DNA from 4 places in the Pantoea sp. C1E2 genome. Region 1 is predicted to be linked to each of the others. Evidence: predicted binding sites of a transcription regulator. Region 1 holds the regulator's gene; each other region holds the start of a gene.
The links. Region 1 encodes Fur, which represses iron uptake genes when iron is present. Its sites were predicted from a motif close to ATAATAATGAGAACNACTATCAA; they were not measured.
Positions count from the first base shown of each region.

Region 1 (5,910 bases):
CGGTATTGACGGGTATCTCCGTATTTATCGCCGCGAGCATGCACTGGATTGCCGGCTTCGGCTTCAGTGCCGGGCTGGTGGATATGGTGCTGTCAACGCGTAACCCGCTGGCAGTGAATTGGTGGATGTTGATCCCACAAGGCCTGGTGTTCTTCGCCATCTACTATGTGGTGTTCCGTTTCACTATTCAGAAATTCAATCTGATGACGCCGGGTCGTGAATTGTCTGCAGGCGATGAAACTGACGGCTACGACGTCAACGTCGACCATAGCGGTAACGGTGAAAGCCAGACAGAATCACTGGCACGTCGTTACATTGCAGCCATCGGCGGTTCAGACAACCTGACCAACATCGATGCCTGTATTACCCGTCTGCGTCTGAACGTCAAAGACTCTGCTCAGGTGAATGAAGGCGTGGCGAAACGTTTAGGCGCATCCGGTGTGATTCGACTGAACAAGCAAAGCGTACAGGTGATTGTCGGTACGCAGGCTGAAAGTATCGCCACCGCGATGAAAACGGTATTGAGCAAAGGCCCGGTTGCGGCGGCTTCCGCTCCTGCAGCCGCTGCTGCACCTGTCGCGGCAAAACCACAAGCCGTGCTGAACACCGAAAAAGCAGTCATCGCTACGCTGGTGGCACCGGTGACCGGTGAGATCGTCTCACTGGATGCCGTGCCGGATGAAGCCTTCGCCAGCAAAGCCGTGGGTGATGGCCTGGCAATCAAGCCAACCGACAAAACGGTGGTGGCACCAATTGCCGGTACCGTGGTGAAAATCTTCAACACCAACCATGCGTTCTGTCTGGAAGCGGCCAACGGCGTCGAGATCGTGGTGCACATGGGTCTGGACACGGTCGCGCTGGAAGGTAAAGGTTTCACACGTCTGGTGGAAGAGGGTGCAACCGTCACCGCCGGTCAACCGATTCTGGAGATGGATCTGGACTTCCTCAACGCCAACGCGCGCTCAATGATTAGCCCGGTGGTCGTCAGCAACAGCGATGATTTCGCCGGACTGAATCTGCTGGCAAGCGGTTCGGTGGTTGCAGGTGTGACACCGCTGTATGAAGTGAAAAACTAAGTCCTTGTGATTTAGTCAGAAGGCAGGAAGCAATTCCTGCCTTTTTTGTTTTAAAACGACCAACAAACGGTTGTTTCCCTCCTGCGCTTTGTGGATCATACTCCGTTACTTCGTGGTACAAATCACCCGCTATTGTTTTGAGGATTTTGAGATGAGTGAGGCTGAAGCCCGCCCAACGAACTTTATTCGTCAGATCATCGACGAAGACTTGGCGAGCGGTAAGCACAGCAGTGTGCATACCCGTTTCCCGCCTGAGCCCAATGGTTACCTGCATATTGGCCATGCGAAATCTATCTGCCTGAACTTTGGTATCGCCCAAGATTATCAAGGACAGTGCAACCTGCGTTTTGACGACACTAACCCGGTGAAAGAAGACCTGGAGTTCGTTGAATCCATCAAGCGTGACGTGCAATGGCTGGGCTTTGAGTGGAGCGGCAACATTCGTTACTCCTCAGACTACTTCGACCAACTGTTTAATTACGCCGTTGAGCTGATCAATAAAGGTCTGGCTTACGTTGATGAGTTGTCGGCGGAAGAGATCCGTGAATATCGCGGCACTCTGACTGCGCCTGGCAAAAACAGCCCGTACCGCGATCGCAGCGTGGAAGAGAACTTAGCGCTGTTCCAGAAAATGCGTGATGGCGGTTTTGAAGAAGGTAAAGCCTGTCTGCGTGCCAAAATCGACATGGCATCCAGCTTCATCGTGATGCGTGATCCGGTGCTGTACCGCATTAAGTTTGCCGATCACCATCAGACCGGTAACAAGTGGTGCATCTACCCGATGTACGACTTTACACATTGCATTTCGGATGCGATCGAAGGCATTACGCACTCACTGTGTACGCTGGAGTTCCAGGACAACCGTCGTCTGTACGACTGGGTGCTGGATAATATCACCATTCCTCAGCATCCGCGTCAGTACGAATTCTCGCGTCTGAATCTGGAATACGCGGTGATGTCGAAGCGTAAGCTGACGCAGCTGGTCACCGAGAAAGTGGTGGAAGGCTGGGACGATCCGCGCATGCTGACCGTTTCCGGTCTGCGTCGTCGTGGTTACAGCGCGGCTTCCATTCGTGAGTTCTGCCGCCGTATCGGCGTGACCAAGCAGGACAACATCGTTGAGATGGCGTCGCTGGAATCCTGTATTCGTGACGATCTCAATGAAAACGCCCCGCGTGCGATGGCCGTGCTTGATCCGCTGAAAGTGGTGATCGAAAACCTGCCAGCCGGTCATGAAGAAACGCTGACCATGCCTAATCATCCGAATAAACCGGAGATGGGCACGCGTGAAGTACCTTTCAGCCGCGAAGTGTGGATTGATCGTGCTGACTTCCGTGAAGAAGCCAACAAGCAGTACAAGCGCCTGGTGCTGGGTAAAGAAGTGCGTCTGCGTAATGCTTACGTGATTCGCGCGGAGCGCATAGCGAAAGATGAAGAGGGTAATATCACCTGCATCTACGCCACCTGTGATGTGGACACGCTGAGTAAAGATCCGGCAGACGGCCGCAAAGTGAAAGGGGTTATCCATTGGGTTTCTGCCATTCACGCGCTGCCTGCGGAGTTCCGTCTTTACGATCGCCTGTTCAGCGTGCCAAATCCGGCCGCGGCTGAGGATTTCCTGACCACCATCAACCCAAATTCGCTGGAAATCAAACAGGGCTTCGTCGAGTCTGGTCTGCGAGATGCAGCGGTAACGGCTGCGTATCAATTTGAACGCGAAGGCTACTTCTGTGCCGATAGCGTTTATTCGCAGCCCGGTAAGCCGGTGTTTAACCGTACGGTGGGGCTACGCGATACCTTCGCGAAAATTGGCGAGTAATGTCATTCGTCGATAGCACAATATGATCATGAAAGGGCGAGCAATCGCCCTTTTTTATTGCCTGTAATCCGCCCTGGGCAATCAATTATGCTGAAGGCGGTAAAGTGTGCTTATTGTCTCATTTTGCGACAATTCTGACTTTAGCAAAATTAACCCATTTGCGAGTGTGAAAAATTGTATTTCAGGTAGGCTATGCGCTCTCAACAGAGCTCTGCGGGTTATCAAAGGAAAAAAAATGACAAGTCTCGCCCTGGAAGCTAAGCATAGCGTGGTGGTATTACATCAGCTTATTGAACGTGTTTTTAACCAGGCAGAAGGCAGTGATGACAGCATGGAACTGCTTTTGTCATACTTTCACCCGGATTTCAAAATGGTCACCCCGCTGGGTAAGCAGCTGGATCTGAATGAGACAGAAGTGCTGTTTCGCAAACTGCACGGTCAGCGGGAAGGAATGCGCATTGCCACCAGCGAGCATGTCATCATTTCGCAACAGAGTGATGAAGTGACGATTCAATATCGTGAGTTACAAATGTTGAACGGCACCAATCAAACGCGCATTTCTCTGGCTGTACTGGATTGCAGCACTACCATTCCCCGCTGGCGTTATCTGCACGAAACCTTTATCGCTTGATAACAGGCATAAAAAAACCGGTGACAAGCACCGGTTTTTTTATATTGCATAGCACACTCAATTACTTATCGTGGAGCGTATCGTCTTCGCGGCAGTCTCCCAGTGCACAGTGACCGTACAAGTACAGGCTGTGGTTGCTGAGTTTGATGCCATGGCGAGTAGCAATCTCACGCTGACGCGTTTCGATTGATTCATCGCTAAATTCGATCACTTTGCCACAATCCAGGCAGATCAAGTGGTCATGATGATGTTGCTGAGTCAGTTCGAATACGGATTTTCCGCCTTCGAAGTTATGACGGGTGACGATACCCGCGTCATCAAATTGGTTAAGAACGCGATATACCGTTGCCAGGCCAATCTCTTCGCCCATATCGATCAGGCGCTTATACAAATCTTCCGCACTGACGTGATGGGACTCGGGGCCAGGTCCCTGAAGCACTTCCAAAATTTTCAATCTTGGCAGAGTGACTTTCAGGCCAGCCTTCTTCAATGCGGAGTTGTTGTCAGTCATTCGGATATTGTCCTGTTACTTTGCATGTCACTTACGGCGCAGGGGCCTTGAATGTTTAGGTCACGCGTATTCTCATTTGCGTCTCATTATAGAACTCAAGCAGTGAAATGAAAACCAGGGTGTCGCGCAAATCAACAAAATTCGTAAGGATAAATATCGCTACGTTAGCGCGTAACAGTGTGGTTTGGATTTCCATTTCACTCAGCCTCAGTCAACAATCAGAGGAATAAGCGGATGACCATTGCGGGTATTCTACAGATTTGCGGGGAAAAGTTAAAAAACCCTGACTATTATTTTTATAGGAAATTCCTTTGCCCCAATGTGAGCCAGCGCTCACATTGGGGCGGCGAGGCATCAGGCTTCGATGATCTCTTTTAACTGCAGTTCATCAAAAATCTGCTTCACCCAGGCGTCAACACGTTCATTGGTCAGCTCAGGTTGACGATCTTCGTCAATCGCCAGGCCGAGGAAGTGTTTGTCGTCTGCCAGACCTTTTGAGGCTTCAAAGTGATAGCCCTCGGTAGGCCAGTGTCCGACAATCACCGCGCCGTTTGGCTCAATGATGTCGCGAATCGTGCCCATCGCATCACAGAAGTACTCTGCATAATCTTCCTGGTCGCCACAGCCAAACAGTGCCACCAGTTTGCCGTTGAAGTCGATCTCTTCCAGAGTAGGGAAGAAGTCATCCCAGTCACACTGTGCTTCGCCGTAATACCAGGTAGGAATGCCCAGCAGCAGGATGTCGAACGCTGCGAGATCTTCTTTGGTGCTCTTAGCAATGTCATGCACTTCGGCGACATCTTTACCCAGTTGTTTCTGGATCATTTTTGCAATGTTTTCAGTGTTGCCGGTATCGCTGCCGAAGAAAATGCCTACGATTGCCATGGGTTAAGTAACCTCTTAAAGCCTGATTGTGAGAGTAAGTCAATTGACTGCACATGTTAGCGAATGATAGCAGACCGTTGAAAAGGGCGGAACGAGTAAAGCCTGAACTTTGTGTTCCTGCGTGCGGTCAGCGCGCTAAGACAGTTTGAGTTGTGCCAGCAGCATTTGTTCAATCAATTCGCTGCGGCTGATGTTTTGTTGCTCGGCCAGCGTATTCAAGGCGTCAACCGCCTCGCTGGACATTTTCAGCTCGACACGACGCAGCCCCCGCACTTTATCGCGCTTGAGCTGGTTACGTTTGTTGATACGCAACTGTTCGTCACGTGTCAGCAGGCTGGTTTTAGGGCGACCGGGACGCCGCTCGTCTGCAAAAAGATCAAGCGTGGTACGGTCTGTCTGTTCTTTTGCCATGATTTGTGAAACTGAGTGGGCGCGAACGGCGGAAAGGCGCTGCGCGATTTATACATTATCGGCCCGACCGCGGTGAAAAAATCATCCGCGGCAAATTTTTAGCGCGACATCATACTTCAGCGCACTCTGTGACGCCAACCCTAAACCGTAAACGGCAAGCTTTTGCTTTTACAGGTTAAAAAAGCGGCGAACTGCGCGCAATACTGCATCAGGTTTTTCAGCGTGCACCCAATGACCGGCACCGCTGATGACGTGCGCATGCGCCTGCGGGAACTGGCGCAACAGTGCATCGCGGTGCTGATTGTCGAGGTAAGGGGAGTCGCCACCGCGAATAAACAATGCGGGATGTGGCCAGACCGGAACCTCTTCCCAGCCAGAAATGGTGGTGTAGTGGTCCCACAGCACCGGCACATTAAAGCGCCATTCGCCGTCCACGAAAGACTTGAGAATAAACTGAATCACCCCCTCTTCAGCGACATGTTGACGCATCACTTCCGCCGCTTCACTGCGACGCGCCACGCCTGCAGCAGTGACCGCACGAATGCCGGCAAAGATCTCATCGTGACGACGAGTTTGA
Region 1 is NZ_JBSZHT010000002.1:1,498,978-1,504,887, forward strand. Features, by position in the region: gene nagE (N-acetylglucosamine-specific PTS transporter subunit IIBC) at 1-1,076, shown strand, start outside; gene glnS (glutamine--tRNA ligase) at 1,228-2,895, shown strand; gene ACXI0A_RS07295 (hypothetical protein) at 3,131-3,526, shown strand; gene fur (ferric iron uptake transcriptional regulator) at 3,588-4,037, opposite strand; gene fldA (flavodoxin FldA) at 4,392-4,922, opposite strand; gene ybfE (LexA regulated protein) at 5,058-5,333, opposite strand; gene ybfF (esterase) at 5,502-5,910, opposite strand, start outside.

Region 2 (5,910 bases), 690 kb from region 1:
GAGCGGGTTACGCAGCAGTGACTGGAAAATCGCGCCGCTGACGCCCAGTGCCGCGCCAATCAGCAGCGCCATCAGCACGCGTGGCAGTCGCCATTCTAAAACGATGAGTTTGACATTGCTGGCACCTTGCCCGGCCAGCACCTGCCAGAATTGCTCAGCCCCAATCGGCAATGCGCCTCGCGTCATAGCCAGATACGCCAGCAGCGCGCAGCCGAGCAACAACCACGTCGTATGTAACCCAACCCGACGCGTCATAGTGCACCTCGCCCAAGTTTACGGCGCACCAGCACAATCAGCACCGGCGCACCTAACATCGCCGTGACGATGGAGACGCGCAGCTCACCCGCCACCAGCAGACGCCCGAGAATATCCGCCGCCAGCAGCAAAATCGGGGTAATGATCGCCGTGGCGGGCAGCATCCAGCGGTGATCGTTGCCGACCATCCAGCGTGCAAAATGCGGCGTCATCAGCCCGATAAAAGCGATGGGGCCTACCGCAGCCGTTGCCGCACCACACAGCAATGCAATCGCCACTAAACCCAGCAGTTGCGTGCGCGCCACCCGCGTGCCCAGCGCGGTCGCCATATCGCCGCCCATGCTCAAACTGTTCAACGCCTGCGACAAATAGAGTGCCACGACGCTACCGATCAGCACGGCAGGGAACAACGTGCGCAACACGGTGAAATTGCGGATATCCAGCGAGCCGCTGTGCCAGAAACGCAGATGGTCATAGATATCGGGATTGAGCAGCGACAGGCCGGATGTCAGCCCATCCAGCACCGCGCCCAGCGCCACGCCGGCTAACGTCAGGCGTACCGGATTGACTCGCCCGCCGCCAATTGCGCCCGTCATCGCCACCAGTAATGACGCCAGCAGTGCACCGGTAAACGCGAAGCCGAGCCAGTCGAGGGGAGAATCCGCACCAAACAGTGCGATGCCAATGACCACCGCAAACCCGGCCCCCGCATTGACGCCGAGAATACCCGGATCGGCCAGCGGATTGCGCGTCAGGCTCTGCATCAGCGCGCCCGCTAACCCAAGGGCCACACCGGCAAGCAATCCGGCCAGGGTGCGCGGCAGGCGTGCATCACGCACAATCACGCACTCAGCGCTATTACAGCTTGAGGTAAGAGAATGATAAACATCGGGAAAGGGTATCGATTTTGCCCCCAGCATTAAGCTGAGCGCGATGAGGAGCAAGAGCAGAATCCCTGAGCCTGCTAATGCACGGATCTGGCGCATCGTTCTAAACCTTCACTGTTCAACGTCGTCGCATGCGCAACGCAATTTGATAATGGTTATCGTTATTACTCGCGTTTGCCTATGTTACCATGACTCGCCTCGCGGACGATGAGGAAAATTGGTGCACAAAGGCGAACAAATGAACAAATCTTCCCACTTTATCGATCTCTCCCTGCTGAAAACCCATGCGGCGTTCCGCGCGGTATTTATTGCCCGTTTCATCTCGATTGTCGCGCTCGGTATGCTGGCCGTGGCGGTGCCGGTGCAGATTCAGCAGATGACACAATCCCCGCTGCTGGTGGGATTGGCGGTCACCCTTGCCGCATCCGGTATGTTTATCGGTCTGCTGACCGGCGGCGTGCTAGCCGATCGCTACGAACGCAAAAAACTGATTCTGATTGCCCGCTCGACCTGTGGATTGGGCTTTATTGCGCTGGCAATCAATGCCGCGCTGCCACATCCCTCGCTCATCGCGGTGTATCTGCTGGGATTCTGGGATGGCTTCTTTGGCGCGATTGGCGTCACCGCGCTGCTTGCCGCAACGCCAGCGCTGGTCGGTCGCGAAAACATTATGCAGGCTGGGGCGATCACCATGCTGACGGTGCGCTTTGGTTCCATCCTCTCGCCGGCCATCGCAGGACTGGTGATTGCGCACGGTAGCGTGGTGTGGAACTACGGTCTAACCGCGTTTGGCACGCTGATTACCGTGCTGACGCTGCTGAAATTACCGCAACTGCCGCCACCGCCTCAGCCGCGTGAACATCCGCTGAAGTCGCTGGCCGCCGGAGTGCAGTTCCTGTTTGCCAGCCCGATTGTCGGTATGGTGGCACTGATAGGCGCGCTGGTCACTTTAGCCAGCGCGATTCGCGTGCTCTATCCCGCTCTCGCACCACATTGGTCAGTGAGTGCTAACCAGCTTGGTATGCTTTACGCAGCTGTGCCGCTCGGTGCCGCAATAGGTGCGTTTACCAGCGGTAAACTTAAGCATGCAGCCCGACCGGGACAGCTGGTGCTGGGCAGTGCGGTGGCCGCCTTTATCGCGCTGGGATTATTCAGTCTGATGCCCAACCTGCCGCTGGCGCTGCTGTGTCTGGTGGCATTTGGCTATTTCAGCGCCATTAACAGTCTCGTGCAGTACGCGATGATTCAACTGCTGACGCCTGACCATCTGCTAGGCCGCATCAACGGCTTGTGGACCGCGCAAAATGTCACCGGGGATGCGATTGGTGCGGCGATGATTGGTGCCATGGGATCGTGGTTATTGCCGCCACAGGCCGCCGCCGCGTTTGGTTTTGCGGCAGCGCTGTTGGGCATGGTGATGTGGTGCGTGATGGGCCGTTTACGTCGTTATGCGCCGCCAGCCCCTGAGCTGGCGGAGCAGGCATCATGATTTAACGAACAGCTTTTCCAGACGCGCCAGCAGATTGCTGGCGCTGTAGTAATCCAGACGGAACGAATCAACGCCAAGCGGGAACACCTGCTTATCCTTGACCGCCGCGTTTTGCGCGAGGAACGGATTGCCGATCACCGACTGCGTAGTTTTATCGTCAGCCGCAAACAGCAGGAAGGTTTTACCGGTTAAACCGCTCGCAACGTTCTCACCCGACAGCTGAATAATGTCCTTACGCTGTCCCATGCTGTGGCCCTGCTGCACGCTGGCAGGCGGCGTGGCGAGCGTAAAGCCAAGCTGCTCCAGCAATTTTCCCTGCGCTGACTCCGTGGTCCACACGTTGACGGCACGCCCATCACCGTTCCACACCATCGCTGAAACCGGCTGCGGCGGCAGAGTGATGGCTTTCTTCAACGCCGCTTCACGATCGTCAAAAGCTTTCACACGCTGTGCCGCCTGCGCTTCGTGGCCGGTTGCCTGGCCGAGCAACGTCACTACATCCTGCCAGCTTTTGTCGTCGTAATTGACCACCAGCGTTGGCGCAATGGCGGAAAGCTGGCTGGCCAGTTTGATAGCTGAGTCATTCCCCGTGGCGCTCACCAGAATCAAATCCGGCGCTTCTGCCGCCACCGCTTCTGCACTCGGCTCGCCAATATAAAGACGTTTAAGCTGACGCTGTTTTGCGACATCGCCCCACTGACGGAAGAACCCTTGATCGTCGGCCAGGCGACTGTTCGGTGCTGTCGCGCCCGATGCCACAACCGGTGCATCAATCGCCAGCAGCGATCCGGTTAAGGTTACGCTGGTCGAGACAATGCGCTGCGGGGCTTTGTTTAAGGTAATTGAACCATTTGCCCCTTGTACCGTGCGCGGCCAACCCTGTTCTGCCTGTGCGAGCCCTGTGAAAGTCTGGAAAATAAACAACAGGGCTGTCAGACCCAATAAACCGCATTTATTCATAAGTTCTGGTCCACCTTTTAGCTTATTGCACGGCCTGGCGTCACCTTCCGATTACGCCTAATCATGCGGGAAATCCCGCGAATGGATTGACTCTCTTATTCAATCGACGTAGGTTACTGCCCCATAATAAAAATGATAATCATTCTTAATAATCTTATCATTTATAGGTGAAAATTATGGTGGAATCATCCATGTTTGAAAATGCCTTATTAGCGGATTTTTCTGCGTTATGCCGTGGTTTCCTCTTTACCTCGCCGTGGCGTAGCCTCGCGACTCAGGGCTGCTATACCACGATAACCACCTCTGTGGCAGACGCTGCATCGTTACAGGGTGATTTTCAACTTCAGCTGCGTCAACATTTCGCGGCGGCAAAACAACAAGGCATTGAGAATCCGATCCTGGTCGGTGCGATTCCCTTCGACGTTAGTCAGCCTGCGGCCCTGTTTATCCCTGAAACGTATCAAACTTTTCATCGTGCCGATCTACAAAATGCGCTGCCTGCGGCTTCAAGCGAGCTGCCGCAGGTACGTCGTCGCATGGCTGTGCCGGATCACGACGTCTTTACCCAAATGGTGTCCGATGCAGTGGCGGCTACGCAGTGTGGTGACCTCGATAAAGTGGTGCTGTCGCGCCTGATGGATATCGTTACCGAGCAACCAGTGGATACCGCTGCGCTGATGCAACGCGTGATTGCACAGAACCCGAATAGCTATCACTTCCATCTGCCGCTGCCACAAGGCGGCGCACTGGTGGGTGCCAGCCCGGAATTGATGCTGCGTAAACAGGGGCGCGACTTTAGTTCATGCCCACTGGCGGGCTCGGCGCGTCGTGATCACCACGACAGCCAGCAGGATCAGGCGGCGGGCAATACGCTGATGGATTCCAGCAAAGATCGTCATGAACACCAGCTGGTCACGGATGCGATGCGCGAAACACTGCAACCGCGCAGTCGCCTGCTGTCGGTACCGACCGTACCCTCGTTGATCACCACGGCAACCCTGTGGCACCTCGCGACGCAAATCGATGGTGAAGTACAGGATGATCGCGAGAACGCCTTGTCGCTGGCTTGCCTGCTGCATCCTACCCCGGCATTAAGTGGCTTCCCACACCAGCGTGCTCAGCAGCTGATTCAGCAGTTAGAGCCTTTTGATCGTCAATTATTTGGCGGTATTGTTGGCTGGTGTGACAGTGAAGGCAACGGCGAATGGGTGGTGACGATTCGTTGCGGCACCGTACAAGGCTCACGCGTGCGACTGTTTGCGGGTGCAGGCATTGTGGCCGACTCCCAACCTGAATCAGAATGGCGCGAAACCGGCGTGAAGCTGGATACCATGTTGCGCGCTTTTGGACTGCAATAAAGGAAAGAACATGAGCATTCCCTACACCCGTTGGCCAGAAGATTTGGCCGCGCGCTACCGTGAAAAAGGCTATTGGCTCGATGTGCCAATGACCGATATCCTGGCGCGCCATAAAGAGAATGAGGCGGTTGCAGTCATCGACGGCGATCGCCACATCAGCTATCGCGAGTTGGATCAGTTAACCGACAATCTCGCGGCTGCCTTGCAGCGCCGTGGCCTGCAACAGGGCGATACCGCGCTAGTGCAGCTTGGCAACGTGGCGGAGTTTTACGTCACGGTGTTCGCGCTATTTAAACTGGGCGTGGCGTCCGTCTTCGCGCTGTATAGTCATCAGCGTACGGAGCTGACCGCCTATGCCGCGCAGATTGAGCCTAAGCTGCTGATTGCCGATCGCCATCACGCGCTGTTTGCCGATGACACCTTTATCGGCGCCCTCTGTGCCGCTCAACCGTCACTACAGCAGATCATCCTGCGCAATGACGGTGATAAAGAAAACACCCTCGAAGCCCTGATGGCGGAAGCGTCAGGCGATTATCAGCCCACGCCGACCGCCGCTGATGAAGTGGCGTTTTTCCAGCTCTCTGGTGGCAGCACCGGGACGCCAAAGCTGATTCCGCGCACGCACAACGACTACTATTACAGTATTCGCGCCAGCGATGAGATCTGTGAAGTCACTGCTGACACGCGTTATCTGATCGCCCTGCCCGCACCGCATAACTTCGCCATGAGCTCACCGGGTTCACTCGGCGTGTTTTATGCCGGTGGCCAGGTGATTCTCGCTGCCGATCCCAGCGCTACGCTCTGCTTCCCGCTGATCGAGAAGCATCAGGTTACCGATACCGGTCTGGTGCCGCCCGCGGTGAGCCTGTGGCTGCAAGCGATTCAGGAATGGGGCAGCAACAAGCAGCTGGCTTCACTGCTACGTATTCAGGTCGGTGGCGCGAAGCTGGGCGAAACGCTG
Region 2 is NZ_JBSZHT010000002.1:805,693-811,602, reverse strand. Features, by position in the region: gene fepG (iron-enterobactin ABC transporter permease) at 1-255, opposite strand, end outside; gene fepD (Fe(3+)-siderophore ABC transporter permease) at 252-1,241, opposite strand; gene entS (enterobactin transporter EntS) at 1,381-2,631, shown strand; gene fepB (Fe2+-enterobactin ABC transporter substrate-binding protein) at 2,626-3,591, opposite strand; gene ACXI0A_RS03930 (isochorismate synthase) at 3,768-4,949, shown strand; gene ACXI0A_RS03925 ((2,3-dihydroxybenzoyl)adenylate synthase) at 4,960-5,910, shown strand, end outside.
Region 2: ACXI0A_RS03930 (isochorismate synthase) is a predicted target of Fur. The motif match lies at 3,718-3,740, and genes of this name have one in related genera.

Region 3 (5,910 bases), 590 kb from region 1:
CGCAACAATCATCACGACGCGCCACTGGCTGAAACTCGGTTCCCACAGCGCAAATATCGGTAAGGCGGCACAGGGCAGCAATACCCCCCAGCCACTGTCCAGACGTTTACCCATCATCCAGCTCACACCCCACAAGCCGCAGGCAGCCAACATCGCCATGATCATCGCGCAACCCTCAAATGATAAATATTCGTATTATCATATGACAATATTTCTCATCTTGCAGCGAATTTTTTATTGCGGGACGCGTTGGATGACAGATTTACTGGAAAATGCTAAATTGCCGCCGATAACTATTTCGATAACACGTCAATAACGTGCTCACTATCCGATTTGCGGGAGTATTTCCCACGGGTAGCGCTTTGATATTTCAGGGCTGTGAAGAGTAATAATAATGAAATTACAATCTTATGATGAGTTGAAACACAGCAAATATCGGCTTTCGCTGATGCTCTTTTTGTTTTTAAATGTCGCCGTTTCGCTTTTTTGCCTGTTACCTTTTTTAGGCACAGATAGCCCGGTAAGCTCGCTGCCAGTGGGGATTGTCGCGGCTTTCAGCCTGACTTTGCTGACCGTTTGCCTGATGATGCCAAAACGGAAATTACCGCTATTAAATCCTGTCGCCATGATATTAGGCGCACTGTGGGCATGGCACATTAACCACAGATATCATCAGGTTTTTTATTTTGATGGCAGTTTTTTAATAATCAGTCTGTTAAGCGTATTTTTTGTGAGTGCTATTGCACTAAGTGATTATTTGATCGCATTTTGTTTACACATCACGCCGCCGGTATTAACCGTACTGTTATTAGATGATGGTCAGCATTTAATGACGATCATTTTTACTATTACTCTGCCGTTGATTGGTTTCTCGCTGCATCATTTAATGCGGCGCCGTTTTGATACCTTTACCCGACGGCTGGTGAGCCAGCTGTATGAGGAAAAGGAGAGTTTTAGCGATTTGAGTATGCTGGATCCGCTTACCGGTTTGTATAACCGCCGCGGCCTGAAAAATCGCCTCGACACTATTCTGGAAAACCATGCAGGCAGTCATTACGTGCTGCTGCTGGATATCGATCATTTCAAAGCCTATAACGACAACTACGGTCACGCGATGGGCGATCAGGCACTCGCGCGGGTATCGGTCGCGATTCGTGATGCGGTGCGTTCGCGCGATGTGGTCACGCGTTATGGTGGTGAAGAGTTTCTGGTGCTGATGACCAACGTTAACGCGTCGATTGCTATGAAACTGGCGGAGCGCATCCGTCAGTACGTGGTGGATCTTGAAATTCCGCATCGCTTTAATGAAAAGGTCTCCACCCACGTCACCATCAGTGCCGGTATCGCCCCCATTTTGGGTGATGACTTTGACCAGGCGGTGGCCAATGCAGACCGCGCGCTATACGTCGCGAAGAATCAGGGGCGTAACACCATCCTCGCGTGGGAAGATTTGCCGAAGCTGACGCAAGTCACCAATGACCTGATCTAGCAGATGTCGTCGCGACGCGATTCTCACGCTTTCCAATGGCGGTGCAGGGCCGAAAAATGCCGCCGCCCCCTTCTCAACTTGATGACATCTTGTTCACACTGACGGTAACGATTATCATTTGCTTCACGATTCCCGTTATCACTCAGGATTGGCATGCCCATCATCACGCGTCAGGATCATCGCTTTAGCGACCATCCTCTGATCTTTATGCAGAGCGACCGCAGCTTAGCGAGCGCACTGGAAGATCTGATGCGTGAGCAACGCAGCTACATGCTGGATAACGTCAAGCTTGGCCAGGCCGCGCCGGCAGGGACGTTAACGCTGGCAGATTGGTCCACACCGCTGCACTATCGTCGCCTGACGCAGCGCTATAGCGATTACCTTTATCGCAATCACCCTGATATGCAGCAGGAAGCCAAACCGCTGCAGTCACTGTGGGCGCAATGGTATTTTGGTTTGCTGTTAGCCCCGCTGATGTTGATGTTGCTGCAGGAACCGCGGGCGCTGAAATGTGTGCCACATCTAATCCATGTAGAATTTCATGAGAACGGCCATCCCTGTGCTTTCTGGATTGATGTGCAGGAAGATGAAGAGGCGCGCCATCTCAGCGCACAGCAGCGTATTGACCGCCTGGTTCAGCAATGCCTGATCCCTGCCGTCAACGGCATGACGCAACATGGTGATATCAACGCCAAACTCATCTGGAACAACATGGGGTATTCGTTTTACTGGTTCCTCGGTGAACTGAAAAGCCAGTTGCCCGCACCCGTCATCTCTCAGCTGGAACAGGCGCTGTTCTTCACCCAGACACTGCTGGATGGCAGCGACAACCCGCTTTATCGCACCATGATCCCGCGAAATGGCGAGATGGAACGCCGCAGCTGCTGCCAGCGCTATCGCATTCCGGACGTCGAGCGCTGCGGTAACTGCACGTTAAAAGTGGTTTAACCTGCGCGCATTCTGTTACAGATTCTCTTTTTATCCCGTTTACACTTTCCCCCCCTTGTGGCAGCTTTTAGGCTCTGTTTTTACCGGAGAAAAAAATGAGCCTGGAGTCGGTACGGCACTTCTTTGCCGAACATGCACCGGATATCGACATCATCGAGATGCCGGAGAGCACCGCCACGGTAGAACTGGCCGCACGCGTACATGGCGTGACGCCGGGACAAATCGCTAAAACCCTGTCGCTGAAAGTGAAAGATGCCATTGTGCTGATCGTCACACGTGGTGATGCCCGCCTCGACAACCGCAAGCTGAAAGCCGCGCTCGGCGCCAAGGCACGCATGTTAAGTGTCGATGAGGTGGTGAACTGGACCGGACATCCGGTGGGCGGCGTCTGCCCCTTTGGACTGGAAAATCCGCTGACTGTTTATTGTGATGTCACCCTGCGCGGCTTTGAAGAAGTGCTGCCCGCGGCAGGTTCGATTCACAGCGCAGTGCGCATTTCGCCGCAGCGCATGGCTGAACTGACTGCGGCGAAATGGGTCGACGTCTGCGAGGCGCTTTAACGCTGTTCGCGCGCCACGGCACCGGATATTTCAATACCCCGCGTCTCTCGCCCAAAGGCGACAAACACGCAAATCAGCACCGCCACCGTACCGGCAACAATCGCCATCCCCAGGCCGTAGTTGCCGCCGTGCGCCTCGGCAATGCGTGACTGCAAGGTCGCATTGACCGAGGCAATCAAATTACCCAACTGATAAACAAAGCCCGGCAACACGGCGCGCGCATTCGAAGGCACCAGTTCGGTGAGATAGGTCGGCACCACGCCCCACGCGCCCTGCACCATAAACTGCATCAGGAACGCACCAATCCCAATCATCCAGGATCCGCTGGAGAATGCCCACAGCGGCAAGATCGGCAGTGCAAGGAACGAAGCGAGGATGATCGCTTTCTTACGGCCAATCCGTTCTGACAGCGCACCAAAGGTAATCCCGCCCAGCATTGCCGCAATGTTATAGCTAATCGCGATGATGCTGACGGTGCGCGGATCAAACTGATGCTGCACTTTCAGGAAGGTGGGATAGAGATCCTGGGTGCCATGGCTGAAGAAGTTAAAGCACGCCATCAGCAGCACCATATAGATACAGATTTTCCAGTGCTGACGAATAATCGGCAGCAGCGCCGTACTCTCTTTGCGCTCACGCGCGGCCAGCCAGACCGGGGATTCCGGCACTTTAAAATAGATAAACGGCAGCAGCAGAATCGGCAATGCCCCAATCAGGAACATGCCGCGCCAGCCCACCGTCTCGAAAAACAGCCCGAAAATGATCGATGCCAGCAGGTAGCCGCAAGGGTAGCCCGCCTGGAAGATGCCGGACATCAGCCCGCGCGAACGATCCGGGATGGTTTCCATCGCCAGCGACGAGGCCACGCCCCAGATACCGCCCATCGCCACGCCGTAAATCACGCGGAAAGCGAGGAACGCGGTGAAGTTCGGTGACCAGGCTGAGAGCAGCTCAAACAGCGAGAACATCACGATATTGAGCATCAGAATCGGGCGGCGGCCATACTTCTCAGCCAGACGACCAAATATCAGTGCGCCGATCGGTCGAACCGCTAGCGTGAGCATGATGGCAACAGAAACATCGGAGACGCTGGTGTTGAAATACTGGGCAAGATCGCTGAGTACAAACACCAGGATAAAGAAGTCGAACGCATCCAGCGTCCAGCTGGCGAAACTGGCAAACGCCACGTTTCGCTGGGTCGCAGTCCAGTTGAACATAGGGGTATCCTGTCTGATTAGCTTCCGGTTCATTGACCAGAATTTATTGGAACATTATCCGGCGAATGATTTCGCTGGTTATTATTGTGTTAACTATTTGTATATAGCATGTCAGAAAGGCGGGCTGCGGCGGGGAATTGTCAGGGAGTGATTCGCGGTGTAAGGAAGCGTGTCGTGAAGTGAAACATTGCACCGCTGAGCAGCAGTGCAATGTCATGCGGCGTGATGAATGCGCCATTGAAGGACGGCCGGTGCGACAACCTGGGCCGCACTCCGTGATAGGCAATCAGCGCTGCAACTGATTAAACGCCCTCTCCATCATCTCCAGCAGCAATGGATTGTTGACGTTCTGCATCACATGCACCAGCGCCCCGGTATGCTCCGGCACGCCAATATCCAGACGCAGTGGCGAACGATAACGCCAGCTCTTGCCGCGTGTCGCGCCCGCACGTAACTCAATATCGACAAAGTAATCCACCCCATCCGCCACGCGCTGATTGAGTAGCCAGGCAATCACCAGCGCATCGTGGATCCAGCAGCCCGGCAGATGGCGAGTGCGAATCGAGTAGTCAATCCACGGACGCAGCGTCTCACGGACAAATTGTGGCAATGGATGGTCGTTGGTGGTCAGACGATTGAGATCCTGATGGGTCATCAATGTTTGTGTGGTGGCGTCCATCGGCACCAGCGTGATGGCCGCTCCGCTGTGCAGCACCTGATGCGCTGCTTCGGGATCCAGACCAAAGTTGGTGTCTTTAATATAATCATCTAAAGCGAATACCCCGCCCATGATCACAATCTCCGCCACGGACTCGGCCATTTGCGGATAACGCTGCAGCGCCTGCGCCACATTGGTCAGGGGGCCGATCGCCACCAGGGTAAACTCGCCGGGATTATCGCAAATCAACTGGCCCATCACGCCAGCGGCATCGTTACCATCTGCAGCCAGCAGTTGCGGTTTCCGCACGCCCCGCCACAGCTCACCGAGGGTTGCGTCCTTCACACCATCCAGGCGCGCGCGCCAGGGGGCAGGATCTTCGCGGAGCGCCTGCAACGCGCCCTGTACCACGGGAATATTGAGGCCTAATCGCTGGAGTAAATCTTTGGCAACCTGCGCCCCTACCGCACTCGGCGTGTTGCCGGTGACGGTGGTAATCAGTTCAACCGACAGCGAAGGTGATGCCAACGCCAGTGCCAGCGCCAGGCCGTCATCGGTGTTCGCCCCTGCAATTCCATTTCCCGGATCACAATCAATAATCAGTCTTTTCATAATGTTATAGGTTTATTTTTGTTGAGTAAGCGGGCAGCCACAGGACTCACCGATTTCAAGATGGTGAGGAAACTCCGCCAGTTGGGCTTCTCCACCCCAATTTTTCAGCATGGCGATAGCGCTACGTGCCATTTCACGCAGCGGTTGACGTACCGTGGTTAATGTCGGCACATGGAATGCGGATTGATCGGTGCCGTTAAAACACACCAGTGCGACATCCTGCGGCACACGTAAGCCGTGCTCAGAGAACGCACGGATACAGCCAATTGCCTGCCCTTCATTGCTGGTAAACAGCGCGCGCGGCACCTTTCCGCTGGCAAGCATATGTTTTGCGGCGTCATAACCGCCTTGTCGCGAGTAGCTGGCAGGGAAAATCAGAGCTTCATCTACCGGTAAACCTTTCTCTGCCATGGCATCGCGCCAGCC
Region 3 is NZ_JBSZHT010000002.1:907,154-913,063, reverse strand. Features, by position in the region: gene ACXI0A_RS04420 (DUF1435 domain-containing protein) at 1-165, opposite strand, end outside; gene ACXI0A_RS04415 (diguanylate cyclase domain-containing protein) at 395-1,489, shown strand; gene fhuF (siderophore-iron reductase FhuF) at 1,643-2,437, shown strand; gene ACXI0A_RS04405 (YbaK/EbsC family protein) at 2,533-2,997, shown strand; gene ACXI0A_RS04400 (MFS transporter) at 2,994-4,247, opposite strand; gene ACXI0A_RS04395 (nucleoside hydrolase) at 4,501-5,484, opposite strand; gene ACXI0A_RS04390 (substrate-binding domain-containing protein) at 5,497-5,910, opposite strand, start outside.
Region 3: fhuF (siderophore-iron reductase FhuF) is a predicted target of Fur. The motif match lies at 1,585-1,607, and genes of this name have one in related genera.

Region 4 (5,910 bases), 2.3 Mb from region 1:
GTTGCTTGCCGTTGCCCACTAATCGAACTCAACGCTTCTGCAGAGGCATTCGCAGCGGTTCTCTCTGAAACCCCGTCGGCGTTAATACCTGCCCAGGCCACACCGAAAAATCTGCAACTTTTCCCAATAGCATTTTTCGGCATTGCATCGAAGATATATCATAGATATTCTTCCCGGCGTCAGATGAGAATGATTTTCGATAACGTTTGACGTAAACGACTCTCAAGTTGCGGTATTGTCAGCTGAAGGGTCAGCAATCCTGCCACCCTGGATGGGTACAGCAGGTTCGCATTCAGTAACGCCTTTGTCTGGAGAGATCTCTTGCAAAAAGACACCAACGATCGCGCCCCGAAGCGCGTACGTAACGAATTACGCTTTCGCCACATCACCGTGGCGAGCAAGACCTTAATCGCCGGGGAGTTCTGGCGCATCGAGTTTACCGGCAGCGATCTGGCGGGCTTTAATTCGCCATCGTTTGACGATCACATCAAAGTGTTCTTCCCGGACAGCGCAGGCAGTACTTTGGCCTTGCCGCAGATGACCGAGGAAGGGATCGTCTGGCCAGGCGGCGTGCGCCCGGCTGCGCGTGACTACACGCCGCTGACTTTTAACGGTACGGATTCATTGACGATCGACTTTTATATTCACGATGGTGGCGTGGCCAGCAGCTGGGCTAATGATGCGAAGCCGGGCGAACAAATCGCCATGGGCGGCCCGCGTGGATCCTGTGTGGTGCCGGTGGATTATGCCTGCCAGATTTACGTGTGCGATGAGACGGGTTTGCCAGCCTTTAAGCGCCGTTACGCTGAGATGCAGGCGCAGCAGATTCATCTGCTGGCCTACGCCGATGAAACCACCGGGCGTGATTACCTCGGCGACCTGCCGAATGTGCAGGTGACGTGGCTGGGCAGTGGCACTATGCAGGTGGATAACCTCGGCCCGCTGATCGCGCAGCTTGATCAAATCTCACTGCCAACTGAAGAGTACTTCATCTGGCTGACGGGAGAAGGCGAGGCGGTGAAATTGCTGAGCGACTACTTTACGCAACGCCGTGGTGCACACACTGATTTCGTACGCGCTGTGGCCTACTGGCATCAGAAATAACCGACTTCACCGCGCCAACCGCCGCCTGTGTTGAATTTTGCCAGGCGGCAGACTACTATCAACCTCCCTTAATTGACCTCAGGGAAGGCAATGAAACATCAGCGGGATTTTCCATGGCAGTCCGATAATGCACAGCGTGCAATCTGTGCAGGTGCGCGTAAAAAGCGCCGTGAAAGGATGCTGGATGCCAGTGATATCCGTCTGTTGATGCTGCACTTCCTGGCAAATGGATCGGCACATGGCTATGAGCTGATCAAGTCGGTTGAAGAACTCTCGAAAGGGGAGTACTCCCCCAGCCCCGGCATTATCTATCCCAACCTCACTCTGCTTGAAGAGATGGATGCAATCCGTGTGGTGGATGCACACGCGTCGCGTAAGGCGTATGCACTGAACGAGGGCGGCAAAGCGTTACTGGCAGAGAACGGCGACAATATTGCCACCATTATTGAGCGCCTGACGTCATTAGCGGTTCTGGTGAATAACCGCAGTATTCCAGAAGTTGAACAGGCGATTCATCATATTCGGCATACGCTGAACCATCGTTTGTCGCAGGAAGATATTTCTCCTGAGGCGCTGGAAATTGTGATTAACGCTTTGAATGAAGCAACAGAAAAAATCGCCAGCAGTTAACCCTCGCAGGCATTAACGTTGTGATTTTCTGTCAAGGGCGCAATCTGGCGCCCTTATTGAAACCCTCTTTAGGGCTTTTTCTTATCCACGTGCCCCAACTCGCGATCCGGCCAGCAGAAATCACGCACGCGCTGTTTCAGCGCTGCCGCATCCGGGAATCCGCCTTCCTGTTTACGCTCCCAAATCACCGTGCCATCAATCGAGATTTCAAACACGCCACCCGTGCCAGGTTTCAGCGTCACCGCGCTCAAATCTTCGGCAAAAGTGTGCAGCAGTTCCTGCGCCATCCACGCGGAACGCAGCAGCCAGTTGCACTGAGTGCAGTAGTAAATCGTCACAGCCGGTTTTTGCGACATCGGGTGCCTCTTCTTAATTATTGATAATAAACAAGTTAACAAATTGTGCGGTCTAAGATACATCTTAGTGTAAAGTTTATTGATAATGATTACCAATTGCATTACATTCCTGACGAAATTATTTATTACATAAAATAAGTCCACACTTTTTACGGTTTATTAACGCATTTCGCGTTTTTTTGGCGGCAATCCAGTGAGCGAATACTAACAATTAACCAGGTATTTCGCGCATGTCTTCACTCTTTCAGGGAATGACCCAGCAACGTCTGTTTAAAGTTGCCATTTTGTCTTCCGCTATTCACGCAGCTTGCAGCTACGCGGCCAGCGACAACACGACACTTGCTGTTTCTTCGGATAAATCTACTCGCAGCGAACCCACGCTGACCGTTACTGCGCCTAAACAGCAGGCGGGCAACAAAACCACCATCACCGCCAGTGAACTGCAAAAACGCGGCGCGAACGATTTCGGATCAATCATGCGTTATGAGCCGTTAATCAGCGCGACAGGTTCCAGCGGTGGCTCATCTTCCGGCAAAAGCGGTTTCGACCGTGCGGGTTACACCGGCTATAACATCCGTGGTCTGGAAAGTAACCGTGTGGGTATGGATATCGATGGTATTCCGATTCCCGATGCTACAGGTCGTCCATACGTCAGCCGTACCGGTAACAATACTTTTGGTATTGGCCGTGACTACATTGACCCTTACATGTTCGGTAGCGTTGATATCGAAAAGGGCGCCACCGCGGTGGATCAGCCAAACACCTCTATCGGGGGTAATGTCTCGTTCCACAATAAAACGGCTGATGATTATCTCAGCAACGTGAAAAATACCTACTTTGGTTATGAGAGCGGATACGACTCTTCGAACCGCAGCTGGCACAACGGTATCACTGCTGCAGCCGGTGATGACGAACTGCGTGGCCTGTTTGTCTACAGCCGCCGCGATGGTCAGGAAACCGAAAACAACAGCGGCGTGATTGATGCCTATCCGTCTAACTGGCACTCAGATGCTTTCATGACTTCAGGCATCTGGCAGCCAAACGATCAGCATAAATTCACTGCGACGTTTGACTACTACCACAAAACTAATCACAGCCATTACGATACCTGGGACTCCAGCGGTAACACCGTTTGGGGTACTGCGCAGCAGCAGAGCGATACTCGCCGTTGGGGCATCAACCTGGCCGATGAGTGGACGCCATACAATGACTTCATTGATACGCTGACCACTCGTGTTTACTGGCAGCAGACTCAGGCGCATGACAATACTTATCTGCCGACCAGCGCCAGCCAGTACGGTTACGTCTACTCTGATTTCAACGTTGATTCTTACGGCTTCGACACTCGCGGGACGAAAACGCTGGGTCGCCATGAGCTGAGCGCCGGTTTCAACGCGCGTCTGGATGACTCTGAGCGTCCATTCCGTCAGGAACCCGCGCCAAGCACCTTCAGTGTCATCACTCAGCCGCAGTCTGACAGCCGTTCCTATGCGGTGGCGGGTTACATTCAGGATAAAATTAATTTCGATTTGGACAGCCACAACTTCGCCATTATTCCAGGCGTACGTGTGATGTATCAAAACACCAAACCGAAAAACCTGGGCGACCTGACCAATGGCAGTGCGGTGTTAACCGCGGATCAGGTTGAAGCGTTGTACGGCAAAACGAACTCCGACACGCAGGTCTTGCCATCACTGACCTTCCAGTACGATCTGACTCCGGCGCTGACCACCTATCTGCAGTACAAGCGTGGTGTAGAATTCCCAACCACCAGCCAGCTGTATGGTTCATGGAACCTGGGTTCGAGCTATGCGGGTAGTGCGCAATATGCGCTGATTGGTAACACCGATCTTAAGACCGAAACCAGCAACAACTTCGAGTGGGGCCTGAAAGGGGAAGCCGTCGAAGGCGTAACGGTTAACACTTCTGTGTTCTACAACCAGTACAAAAACTTCATCGCCTACACGCGCTACAGCCGTGCCACCAGCCCGGCGATGTTCGTCAATGTGCCGAGCAATATCTACACCAGCTACCAGGCTGAAAACCGCGACAAGGCCTACATTTATGGTGCTGAGATTTCCACCAAAGTGAACTACGGCACCTGGTTCCCTGAAGTAGATGGTCTGAGCAGCACCTTCGCGCTGGGTTATAACCAGGGTAAATCTAAGTCCAGTTACTCCGGCGACAAGTACATTGATCTTGATAGCGTCTCGCCAATGAAAGCGATTGTGGGTCTGGCATGGGATGACGTCCAACGCGGCTACGGCGCGGCGCTGACGGCCACCTTCGTCAAAGGCAAGAAAGCCACGGCCACCAACCGTGAAAGCTACACCAACACCGGCAGCGCGCTCACGGATTCTTCTACGGATTACATGCGTGTCCCGGGTTACGGCATGGTGGACGCAACGGCTTACTGGCAGGCGACTAAGAACGTCAAACTGAGCGGCGGCATCTACAACATTACTGACCGTAAGTACTGGGATTACTCCAGCAGCCGTACGCTGACCGGTACCAATGCTCAGACGCGTAATGACATTAACCTGGCTGTGATGCCAGGCCGCACCTTCCAGCTCGGTGTGAACGTCGACTTCTAATCACTTTTTCGCCCTGCGTTCGCGCAGGGCCTTTTCATGGAGCAAGAGCAATGAACCCACGTTACGATCACTACCTGGCGCTGAAAGGCGAACATCCGAAAAAGTACGCACGCGATCTTGCCGCCCTGATGGGCATTGGCGAAGCGCAGCTGTGTGAAGCGCGCGTCGGCCAGGATGCGCAAGCGTTAAAAGCGGATTTCCCGGCGTTGCTTAAAGCACTGGCAGCCGTTGGCGAAACCAAAAGCATCACTCGCAACGAATATGCGGTGCATGAGCAGGTCGGCAAATATGAAAACCTGCACCTCGGCGAACATGCCGGTCTAATCCTCAATCCACGCGCGCTCGATCAGCGTCTGTTCCCGGCACAATGGCACAGCGCTTTCTTCCTGCGTGAGCAGACGGCACGCGGCGAGCGTCAAAGTATTCAGATTTTTGATCGCCACGCGGATGCGGTACTGAAAATCTACACCACTGACAACACCGAGATGGCGGCATGGGATGCGCTGATCGCTGAATTCACCGTTGAAGCCGCTGCGGCACTCGATCCACAGCCTGCCGCCGCGCCAGAACACAGCCGCACCATTGATGCCAGCAAAGTGGAAGCCGAATGGCGCGCCATCACCGATGTGCATCAGTTCTTTGGCTTACTGAAGCGTCATAATATCTCTCGCCAGCAGGCTTTCCATGCCGTACCAGACGATCTGGCGCGCCAGGTCAGCAACGATTCACTGGCTCAACTGCTGGAGCAGGCGCAGCAGGATGGCAACGAAATCATGATCTTTATCGGCAACCGTGGTTGCACGCAGATCTTCACCGGTGCGGTGGAGAAGCTGATGCCGATGGACAACTGGGTCAACATCTTCAACCCAACCTTCACGCTGCACCTGATGGAGGACCACATCGCCGAGAGCTGGGTGACGCGTAAACCGAGTGGCGATGGCTTTGTCACCAGCCTCGAACTGTTTGCCGCCGACGGCACGCAGATCGCGCAACTGTATGGTCAGCGTAGCGAAGGCACACCAGAACAGGCGCGCTGGCGTGAGCAGGTCACCGCGCTGGGAGCGACAGCATGAAACGTCTGACGCTATTACTACTGGGTGCTTTGGCGCTGCCAACGTTTGCCGCTGAACGGGTGATCTCGATCGGCGGTGATGTCACACAAATTATCTATGCGCTGGATGCACAGGCCGATCTGGTGGCGCGCGACAGCACCAGCCAGCATCCGG
Region 4 is NZ_JBSZHT010000002.1:3,784,742-3,790,651, reverse strand. Features, by position in the region: gene ACXI0A_RS17965 (siderophore-interacting protein) at 322-1,104, shown strand; gene ACXI0A_RS17960 (PadR family transcriptional regulator) at 1,195-1,734, shown strand; gene ACXI0A_RS17955 (Rdx family protein) at 1,803-2,090, opposite strand; gene ACXI0A_RS17950 (TonB-dependent receptor domain-containing protein) at 2,321-4,684, shown strand; gene ACXI0A_RS17945 (ChuX/HutX family heme-like substrate-binding protein) at 4,735-5,757, shown strand; gene ACXI0A_RS17940 (heme/hemin ABC transporter substrate-binding protein) at 5,754-5,910, shown strand, end outside.
Region 4: ACXI0A_RS17950 (TonB-dependent receptor domain-containing protein) is a predicted target of Fur. The motif match lies at 2,170-2,192, and genes of this name have one in related genera.